2 regions of the Streptomyces griseoaurantiacus genome follow, and region 2 is predicted to be linked to the other one. Evidence: riboswitches for the same ligand, from Rfam matches in the RefSeq annotation. Region 2 holds a riboswitch; the other holds the start of a gene.
The links. Region 2 has a riboswitch for glycine ahead of gcvT (glycine cleavage system aminomethyltransferase GcvT). Riboswitches for the same ligand answer to the same signal wherever they lie in the genome.

Region 1 (4,402 bases), 4.1 Mb from region 2:
GTCTTCGGAGTGCACTCGGCGATGCCCATGGGGCAGGCACGGAGGCTCGCCCCGCACGCCGCCTACCTGGTGCCGCGCTTCGGTTTCTACCGCGCCATCAGCGAGCAGGTCATGGGGCTGTTGCGGGCCCTGTCGCCGCTGGTCGAGCCGCTCAGCCTGGACGAGGCCTTCGTCGACCTGGAGGCCGGGGGAGTCGCCCGGGACGAGGAGTCGGCGCGGCTGACCGGGGCCAAGCTGCGCGCGGACATCAAGGCCGTCACCGGGCTGACCGGTTCGGTGGGACTGGCCGCCTCCAAGATGCTCGCCAAGATCGGTTCGGAGCAGGCCAAACCGGACGGCCTGGTGGTCATCCCGCCGGGCACCGAACGGAACCTGCTCGCTCCGATGTCCGTGCGCACCCTGCCGGGGGTCGGTCCGGCCACCGGGGACCATCTGCGCCGGGGCGGGATCACCACCGTCGGGGAGATTGCCGAGGCCGGCGAGGCGGAGCTGGTACGGCTGCTGGGCAAGGCACACGGGCAGGCGCTGTACGCGATGGCGCTCGCGCGCGACGAACGGCCGGTGGTGGCCGAGCGGGACACCAAGTCGGTCTCCGTGGAGGACACCTACGACGTGGACATCCACGACCGGGTACGGGTCCGCACCGAGGTGACGCGGCTCGCCGAGCGCTGTGTCCGGCGGCTGCGGGAGGCGGGGCTGTCGGGGCGCACCATCGTGCTGAAGGTGCGCAGATACGACTTCTCGACGCTGACCCGCTCCGATACCCTGCGCGGCCCCACGGACGACCCGGTGGTGGTGCGCGAGGCGGCCGGGAGGCTGCTCGAGTCGGTGGACACCACCGGCGGGGTCCGGCTGCTCGGCGTCGGCGTCAGCGGCCTCGCCGACTACACCCAGGAGGACCTGTTCGCGCAGGCGCGCCTGGAGGCCGGGCAGGCGGCCGCGGAACCGCCCGAGGAGGCCGGGCAGGGACCGCGGCCGGAGGAGGCCGGTTCGACGGGGCCGCCGGGAGCGTACGGGCGGGGGGCCGGTGGCGCCGCTTCCGGGGAGCAGGCCGCGGCCGACGGGCGGCAATGGCGGGCCGGGCAGGACGTGACGCACACGGAGTTCGGGCCGGGCTGGGTGCAGGGGAGCGGGCTGGGGCGGGTGACCGTGCGGTTCGAGACGCCGCAGTCGGCGCCGGGCCGGGTGCGCACCTTCCGGGCCGAGGACCCCGGTCTCCGGCCCGCCGACCCGCTGCCGCTGATAGCCGGACCGGATCCGGGCGAGGACCCCGGTGGGGATCCGGGCGCGGCCGTCCCCCCGCCCGAGGCGAACGCCGGTGTGCTCCTCGAGGGGCGTGGGGCGGGTCAGGACAGCTCGTCCGTGCCCGCCAGCTCGTCCCTCGCCGAAGGGCCCGGGGCCTCGGCGTCCCGCGTCCCGGTCCCGCCTCCCGCCACTCGTCCGAACGAGTGATCCGGCACGGGGGGAGACACGGCCACGTCGAGTCCGTAGTGGCGGAAGAGCTGCAGTTCCTGCTCGGGAGAGAGGTGACGGCCGACGCCGAAGTCGGGGGCGTCCCTGATCAGGGCGCGCTCGAAGGGGACGCGCAGGGCGCCGTCCTCCAGCTCACTGGGGCCCAGGGGCACGAAGGCGTCCCGGGAGAACAGGCCGGTGCGTATGGCGGCCCACTCCGGGTGTCCGGTGGCGTCGTCGAGGTAGACCTCGTCGATCGTGCCGATCTTGACGCCCTTGCGGTCGAACGCCTTGCGGCCGATCAGATTGCGGGGGTCGATGTCGGTCTGCACGGTCCCGTCCCTCCTGGCTGTGCGTGTCGGGAACACCACGAAACGGCATGTTCCGGGCGGCGGCCACTCGAAAACCGGTCCGAAGGAGCCGCTGGTAGGCTGGTGGACGGCCGTCGACCCCGCGCGGGAGAGTCCTCCGGACACAGTCCGGGGGCGCCGAAGGAGCAAATCCTCCCCGGAATCTCTCAGGCACCCGTACCGCGCGGACGAGGTCACTCTGGAAAGCAGAGCGGGTATCGACGGTGTCCGCTCTCACCGACGGTGAAAGCCGCAGTGCCCGCCGAGGGCCTGTCCGGCGAAGCTCTCAGGTCCGGATGACAGAGGGGGAGGCCGCCGGGGTACCCGCGACGAGGTGCCCCTCGAAGGTCGCGCCAGACCAGGAGGCCTCCGCAATGACCGCCCACCGCACCCCGCTCTCCCGGCTCGAACAGGGCATCCCGTTCGAGCAGCGCCACATCGGCCCCGACGCCGGGGACCGCGCGAAGATGCTCGCCCAGGTCGGCTACGGCTCGCTCGACGAGCTGACCGCGGCCGCCGTGCCCGAGGTGATCAAGAACGCCGGCGCGCTGGACCTGCCCGGCGCCCGTACCGAGGCCGAGGTGCTGGCCGAGCTGCGTGCCCTCGCGGACCGCAACCAGGTGCTCACCTCCATGATCGGCCTGGGTTACTACGGCACGTTCACGCCGCCGGTGATCCTGCGCAACGTCATGGAGAACCCCGCCTGGTACACCGCGTACACCCCGTACCAGCCGGAGATCTCGCAGGGCCGCCTCGAGGCGCTCCTCAACTTCCAGACCGTGGTCGCCGACCTCACCGGGCTGCCGACCTCCGGAGCCTCCCTGCTCGACGAGGGCACCGCGGCGGCCGAGGCGATGGCGCTGTCCCGGCGTATGGGCCGTAACAAGAACGGCCTGTTCCTGGTCGACGCGGACACCCTCCCGCAGACCGTCGCCGTGCTGCGCACCCGCGCCGAGCCGGCCGGCGTCGAGGTCGTCCTCGCCGACCTGAGCGAGGGCATCCCGGCCGGGATCGCCGAGCGCGAGATCAACGGCGTCCTGCTGCAGTACCCGGGGGCCTCCGGCGCCGTCCGCGACCTGCGCCCCGTCGTCGACAAGGCGCACGAGCTCGGCGCGCTCGTCACCGTCGCCGCCGACCTGCTCGCGCTCACCCTCCTCACCTCGCCCGGCGAACTCGGCGCCGACATCGCGATCGGCACCACCCAGCGCTTCGGCGTCCCCATGGGCTTCGGCGGGCCGCACGCCGGCTACATGGCCGTGCGCGAGAAGTTCGCGCGCAGCCTGCCCGGCCGCCTCGTGGGCGTCTCCGTGGACGCCGACGGCGACAAGGCGTACCGCCTCGCCCTGCAGACGCGTGAGCAGCACATCCGCCGCGAGAAGGCGACCAGCAACATCTGCACCGCCCAGGTGCTGCTCGCGGTGATGGCCGGCATGTACGCCGTCTACCACGGCGCCGAGGGGCTGCGCACGATCGCCCGGCGCACCCACCGCTACGCCGCCATCCTCGCCGCCGGGCTCACCGCGGGCGGCGTCGAGGTCGTCCACGGCTTCTACTTCGACACGCTGACCGTCCGCGTGCCGGGCCGGGCCGCCGAGGTGGTCGCCGCCGCCCGGGACAACGGGGTCAACCTGCACCGGGTCGACGCCGACCACGTCTCGCTGTCCTGCGACGAGACCACCGACCGGGCCGCGCTCGGCGCGGTGTGGGGCGCCTTCGGCGTCGAGGCCGACATCGAGGCGCTGGACGAGGCCACCGAGGACGCGCTGCCGGGAGCCCTGCTGCGCACCGACGAGGTCCTCACCCACCCCGTCTTCCACCAGCACCGCTCCGAGACCGCGATGCTGCGCTACCTGCGCCGGCTGGCCGACCGCGACTACGCGCTGGACCGCGGCATGATCCCGCTGGGCTCCTGCACGATGAAGCTCAACGCGACCACCGAGATGGAGCCGGTCACCTGGCCCGAGTTCGGGCAGCTCCACCCCTTCGCCCCGGCCGAGCAGGCCCAGGGCTACCTGACCCTCATCCGTGAGCTGGAGGAGCGGCTGGCCGAGGTCACCGGCTACGACAAGGTCTCCCTGCAGCCCAACGCCGGCTCCCAGGGCGAACTGGCCGGACTGCTCGCGGTGCGCGGCTACCACCGGGCCAACGGCGAGGAGCGGCGCACGGTCTGCCTGATCCCGTCCTCCGCGCACGGCACCAATGCCGCGAGCGCGGTCATGGCCGGGATGAAGGTCGTCGTGGTGAAGACCGCGGAGGACGGCGAGGTCGACGCCGAGGACCTGCGCGCCAAGATCGAGAAGCACCGCGACGAGCTGGCCGTGCTGATGATCACCTACCCGTCGACGCACGGCGTCTTCGAGGAGCACGTCGCCGACATCTGTGCCGCCGTGCACGACGCGGGCGGTCAGGTCTACGTCGACGGCGCCAACCTCAACGCGCTGGTCGGGCTCGCCAAGCCCGGGTACTTCGGCGGCGACGTCTCCCACCTCAACCTGCACAAGACGTTCTGCATCCCGCACGGCGGCGGCGGTCCCGGCGTCGGCCCTGTCGCCGTCCGCGACCACCTGGCGCCGTACCTGCCCAACCACCCGCTGCAGCCC
Region 2 (4,402 bases):
AGCTCGTGCAGCGGGGCGTCGAGCAGGGACATCGAAGACCGGGATGACTGGGGGGACAAGGGTGACATGGGTGGGTTCCTCAGCCGGTGATGAAGGCGGTGTACTCGTCCGCGGAGAGCAGGTCGTCCGGGGTGCCGGAGATCCGCACCTTGAACAGCCAGCCGCCCTCGAAGGGCGCGGAGTTCACCAGCGAGGGGTCGTCGACCACGTCGCCGTTGACCTCGGTGACCTCACCCGTGACCGGGGCGTACAGGTCGCTGACCGACTTGGTCGACTCCAGCTCGCCGCAGGTCTCGCCCGCCGTGACGGTGGCGCCGACCTCGGGGAGCTGCACGTAGACGACGTCGCCGAGCGCGTTGGCCGCGTGCTCGGTGATGCCGACCGTCGCGACGCCGTCCGCGGCGTCCGACAGCCACTCGTGCTCCTTGCTGTACCGCAGGTGCTGGGGGTTGTCGCTCATGGCTGAATTCTCCTGTACGCGGGGGAAGGGCCCGGAAAGGGGTCGGGGAAGGAGGTCGGGAGGGGACGGGTGAGGGACGGCCGGACGGTGACCGGCGGGGCCGGTCCGGCCCCGCGCTGCGCCCAGTCTCCCCTCCCGTCCCATGCGGCGCGCGCGAGACGGCGGCCGCGTCGCGTCGCCCGGGGGGCGGCCCCGCGCGGTGCGGGGAGGGCCGGTGGCCCCGGGCGGCGGGGATGCGGGCGGTTACTTGCGGCGCTTGTAGAAGGGCAGCGCCACGACCTCGAACGGCTCGTGGCCGCCGCGGATGTCCACCGCGACACCGGCGGTGCCCGGGGCGGCGTGCGCGGCGTCGACGTACGCCATGGCGATCGGCTTGCCCAGCGTGGGGGAGGGGGCGCCGGAGGTGACCTCGCCGATCACCGTGCCGTCCGCGAGGACCGGGTAACCGGCGCGCGGCACCCGGCGGCCCTCGGCGACCAGCCCGACGAGCACCCGCGGCGGGTTCTGCTCGGCCCGTTCGGCGGCCTCGGCCAGCGCCTCGCGTCCCACGAAGTCGCCCTCCTTGCCGAACTTCACCACCCGGCCGAGCCCGGCGTCGAAGGGGGTCAGCGCGGTGCTCAGCTCGTTGCCGTACAGCGGCATGCCGGCCTCCAGGCGGAGGGTGTCCCGGCAGGACAGCCCGCAGGGGACGAGCCCGGCCGAGGCCCCGGCCTCGGTGAGCGCCTGCCACAGCTTCTCGGCGTCGGCCGGGTCGACGAACAGCTCGAAGCCGTCCTCGCCGGTGTAGCCGGTACGGGCGATCAGCGCGGGGACACCGGCGACGGTGCCGGGCAGCCCGGCGTAGTACTTCAGGCCGTCGAGGTCGGCGTCGGTGACCGAGGCGAGGATGCCGGGGGAGGCGGGACCCTGGACGGCGAGCAGCGCGTAGGCGTCGCGGTCGTCGCGCACCACGGCGTCGAAGCCGGCGGCCCGCTCGGTGAGCGCGTCGAGGACGGTCCGGGCGTTGGAGGCGTTGGCGACGACCAGGTACACCGGGTGCTCCGCGTCGGCGAGCCGGTAGACGATCAGGTCGTCCAGGATGCCGCCGTCCGCCCGGCAGATCATGGTGTAGCGGGCCCGGCCGGCGGCGAGCGTGGCGAGGTCGCCGACGAGCGCGTGGTTGAGGAGGGCCGGGGCGTCCGGGCCGGTGACGGTGATCTCGCCCATGTGGGAGAGGTCGAACAGGCCGGCCCGGGTGCGGACGGCGAGGTGCTCCTCGCGTTCGGAGCCGTAGCGCAGCGGCATGTCCCAGCCGGCGAAGTCGGTCATCGTGGCACCGAGGGAGCGGTGCAGGGCGTCGAGGGCGGTGCGGCGCGGGGCGCCGGAGGCGGTGCTGCTCATCGGTCGTTCTCCCGGACGAGAGGGCGTGGCGGGGCGGGCGGGAGGAGCGCGCACGGCGCTCCCCGGTCCTCCCCATCTGTCATCGGAACCTGAGAGCTTCACCGTGACCCGGCGAGGGGGTCACGGCTTGCACCTTGGGTGGGACCGCCGTGTGCACGGACGGCCCGCTTTCCAGATGTGCCTCGCCCGCGCGGTAACTGGGCCTGAGAGATTCAAGGGAGTGCTTGCTCCTTCGGCGCCCCGGTCACAGCCCTCGGGCCGGGGACTCTCCCGCGCGGATTCGAACGGCCGGTATGCGGTTGGGGCCACATCATCGCATGCCTCCCCGCCCCCGCCGCCCCGGCCCGTGTCCCCGCGTTCTCCCGCCGGTCCGCGACCCGCGCCCGCCCGCGGCCCGGTCCCGGGGGACGCGATCTTCCCGTGCGTCCCGGACGCACCCCTGATCCCGGCTCAGCCACCCTCTGTAGCAGGCCTGTTGCACGAGAGGGACGCGACGGCGAGACATGGTGCATTACCTTCTCTTTACGCTCGGCGGGGAAGGGGCACTCATGTCCCGGAGGAGGACGATCAGGGTGGACAGGACCACGGCGTACGGCACCACACCGGCCCTCGCCCTGCCCGAGCGGGCGGTCGCGCTGCCCGCGCGGCAGGCCGGGCCCGCCGCGGGCGCCGAACCGGGGTACGGCTCCGCTCCGGCACCGGTCGTGCGCGATCTGCGCGAGCGGGGCGGGCGCAGCCCGCACGGACTGATCTTCGGCCCCCGCGACGTCGTCGTCGTGACCGGCCTGCCCGGCAGCGGCAAGTCCACGCTCATGCGCCGCGCGGTCGGCGCCGGCGGCACCCGGGTCGACTCCCAGGACACCCGGGACCGCTGGGACGCCCGCGCCCCCCGCCTCCTCCCGTACGCCGTCTACCGTCCCCTCGTCCGGCTCGCCCACTACGCGGGTCTGCGGCGCGCGGTCCGCGCCGGCGGCGGCGTCGTCGTGCACGACTGCGGCACGCAGGGCTGGGTCCGTACCTGGCTCGCCCGGGAGGCCCGCCGGCGCGGCGGCGCCCTGCACCTGCTGATCCTCGACGTCGGTGCCGAGCGGGCCCGCGAGGGCCAGCGCGCGCGGGGCCGGGGGGTCTCGGCGTACGCCTTCCTCCGCCACCGCCGGGCCACCCGGGGCCTGCTGCGCGCGGTCGAGCGCGGGACCCTGCCCGAGGGCTGCGCCTCCGCCACCCTCCTGGACCGCCCCGCGGCCGGGGCCCTGCGCAGGATCGAGTTCGGGGGCGCCCACCGGCCCGGCGGGCGATAGGGTTCCGTGCCGGAACGGCACATACCGGCAGGGCAGGGTAGGAGAGGCACATGGACGTCCCGGCACAGGCGCATCCGCACGGCGGCTGGCCCGGCAACGAACTGGAAGAGGTGCTCTCCGCCTCCCTCGGCGTCCCCTCGGCCGGCGCCCGCATCGTCGAGGTGCTCGCCCGCAGCTTCCTCTGGATCCCGCTGCCCAACGGCCGCGGCGCCCAGGGCGGTCCGCTCGACCTGCCGAGCCTGGAGCTGGACGGCCAGGCGTACGTCCCCGTCTTCAGCTCCGAGGAGCAGTTCCGCCAGGTCGTGGGCACGCACATGGGGTTCACCGTCGCGCCCGCCGTGGAGTTCGCCCGGGGGCTGCCCCCGCAGGTCGGCCTCGCCGTGAATCCCGACGGCACCCTCGGCATCCCGTTGCCGCCCGAGGCGGTGGCCGAGCTGTGCCGCGGCGGCCTCGCCCCGCTGGACGGCCCCGCCTCCGGCGGCCGCGTCCGGCTCTTCGAACCCGATTGGCAGGACGACCCGGTCGACCTGCTCGCCGCCGCCTCCGCCGAGTTCGCCGCGAGCGGCGCCGTGCTCTCCGCCCGCCGCTGCCTCGCCGCGATCGAGACCGCCGAGCCCGTCATGTTCGTCGGCGTCGAACTCGCCTCCCTCGACCCCGAGGCGCACACGGTCCCCCTGGAGGCCCTCGGCCGGGCGCTGGCCAAGGCCCCCGTCACCCTCCCCGTCAACATGGTGTTCCTGGACGCCGCCCAGGACCCGGTCTGCGACTGGCTCCGGGAGAACGTCCGGCCCTTCTACCAACTGGGCTACTGACCCCGGGAGCGGGCACCGCCGCGGACTTCGGCGCTCCCCGGCCCATCCCCGGGCCGGGGGCCGACCTTTAAGCTGTCCTCAGTCAATGTCTCGCGAGAGGGCGGTAGAAGGTGAGCGCGTCGGGCACGGCCGCGGCCGGGCAGGTCGAGCACATGCTGCGCCAAGTCACGCCCGGGCGTTACGACGCCTACGAGGCACTGCTCCGCGCACTCGCGGCGCCCTCCTCCGGTCATCTCTGGATGCTGCTCTGGCAGGGGCAGACCGGTTCCTCCGACGCCCAGTACGGAACCATGGAGGTCGGCGGTTTCCCGTACGCCCCCTGCGTGACCTCCGCCCAGGAGCTGTCGGCCAGCGGCTGGAGCCGGTCCTACGAGGTGGTCGACGGCCTGGAGGCGGCCCGCGCCCTCTACCCCGACCACTACGGCCTGTGGCTCAACCCGCACGCCCCCGGC

Region 1: another riboswitch for glycine. It lies ahead of gcvP (aminomethyl-transferring glycine dehydrogenase); the one in region 2 lies ahead of gcvT (glycine cleavage system aminomethyltransferase GcvT).

Annotation. Positions count from the first base shown of each region.
Region 1 covers NZ_CP108326.1:1,123,272-1,127,673, reverse strand. The annotation lists gene OHB09_RS05090 (DNA polymerase IV) at 1-1,452, shown strand, start outside; gene OHB09_RS05085 (PRC-barrel domain-containing protein) at 1,347-1,784, opposite strand; glycine riboswitch at 1,899-1,995, shown strand; gene gcvP (aminomethyl-transferring glycine dehydrogenase) at 2,177-4,402, shown strand, end outside.
Region 2 covers NZ_CP108326.1:5,245,944-5,250,345, forward strand. The annotation lists gene glyA (serine hydroxymethyltransferase) at 1-32, opposite strand, end outside; gene gcvH (glycine cleavage system protein GcvH) at 80-460, opposite strand; gene gcvT (glycine cleavage system aminomethyltransferase GcvT) at 704-1,840, opposite strand; glycine riboswitch at 1,907-2,021, opposite strand; glycine riboswitch at 2,022-2,123, opposite strand; gene OHB09_RS23440 (AAA family ATPase) at 2,413-3,138, shown strand; gene OHB09_RS23445 (enhanced serine sensitivity protein SseB) at 3,189-3,950, shown strand; gene OHB09_RS23450 (enhanced serine sensitivity protein SseB C-terminal domain-containing protein) at 4,061-4,402, shown strand, end outside.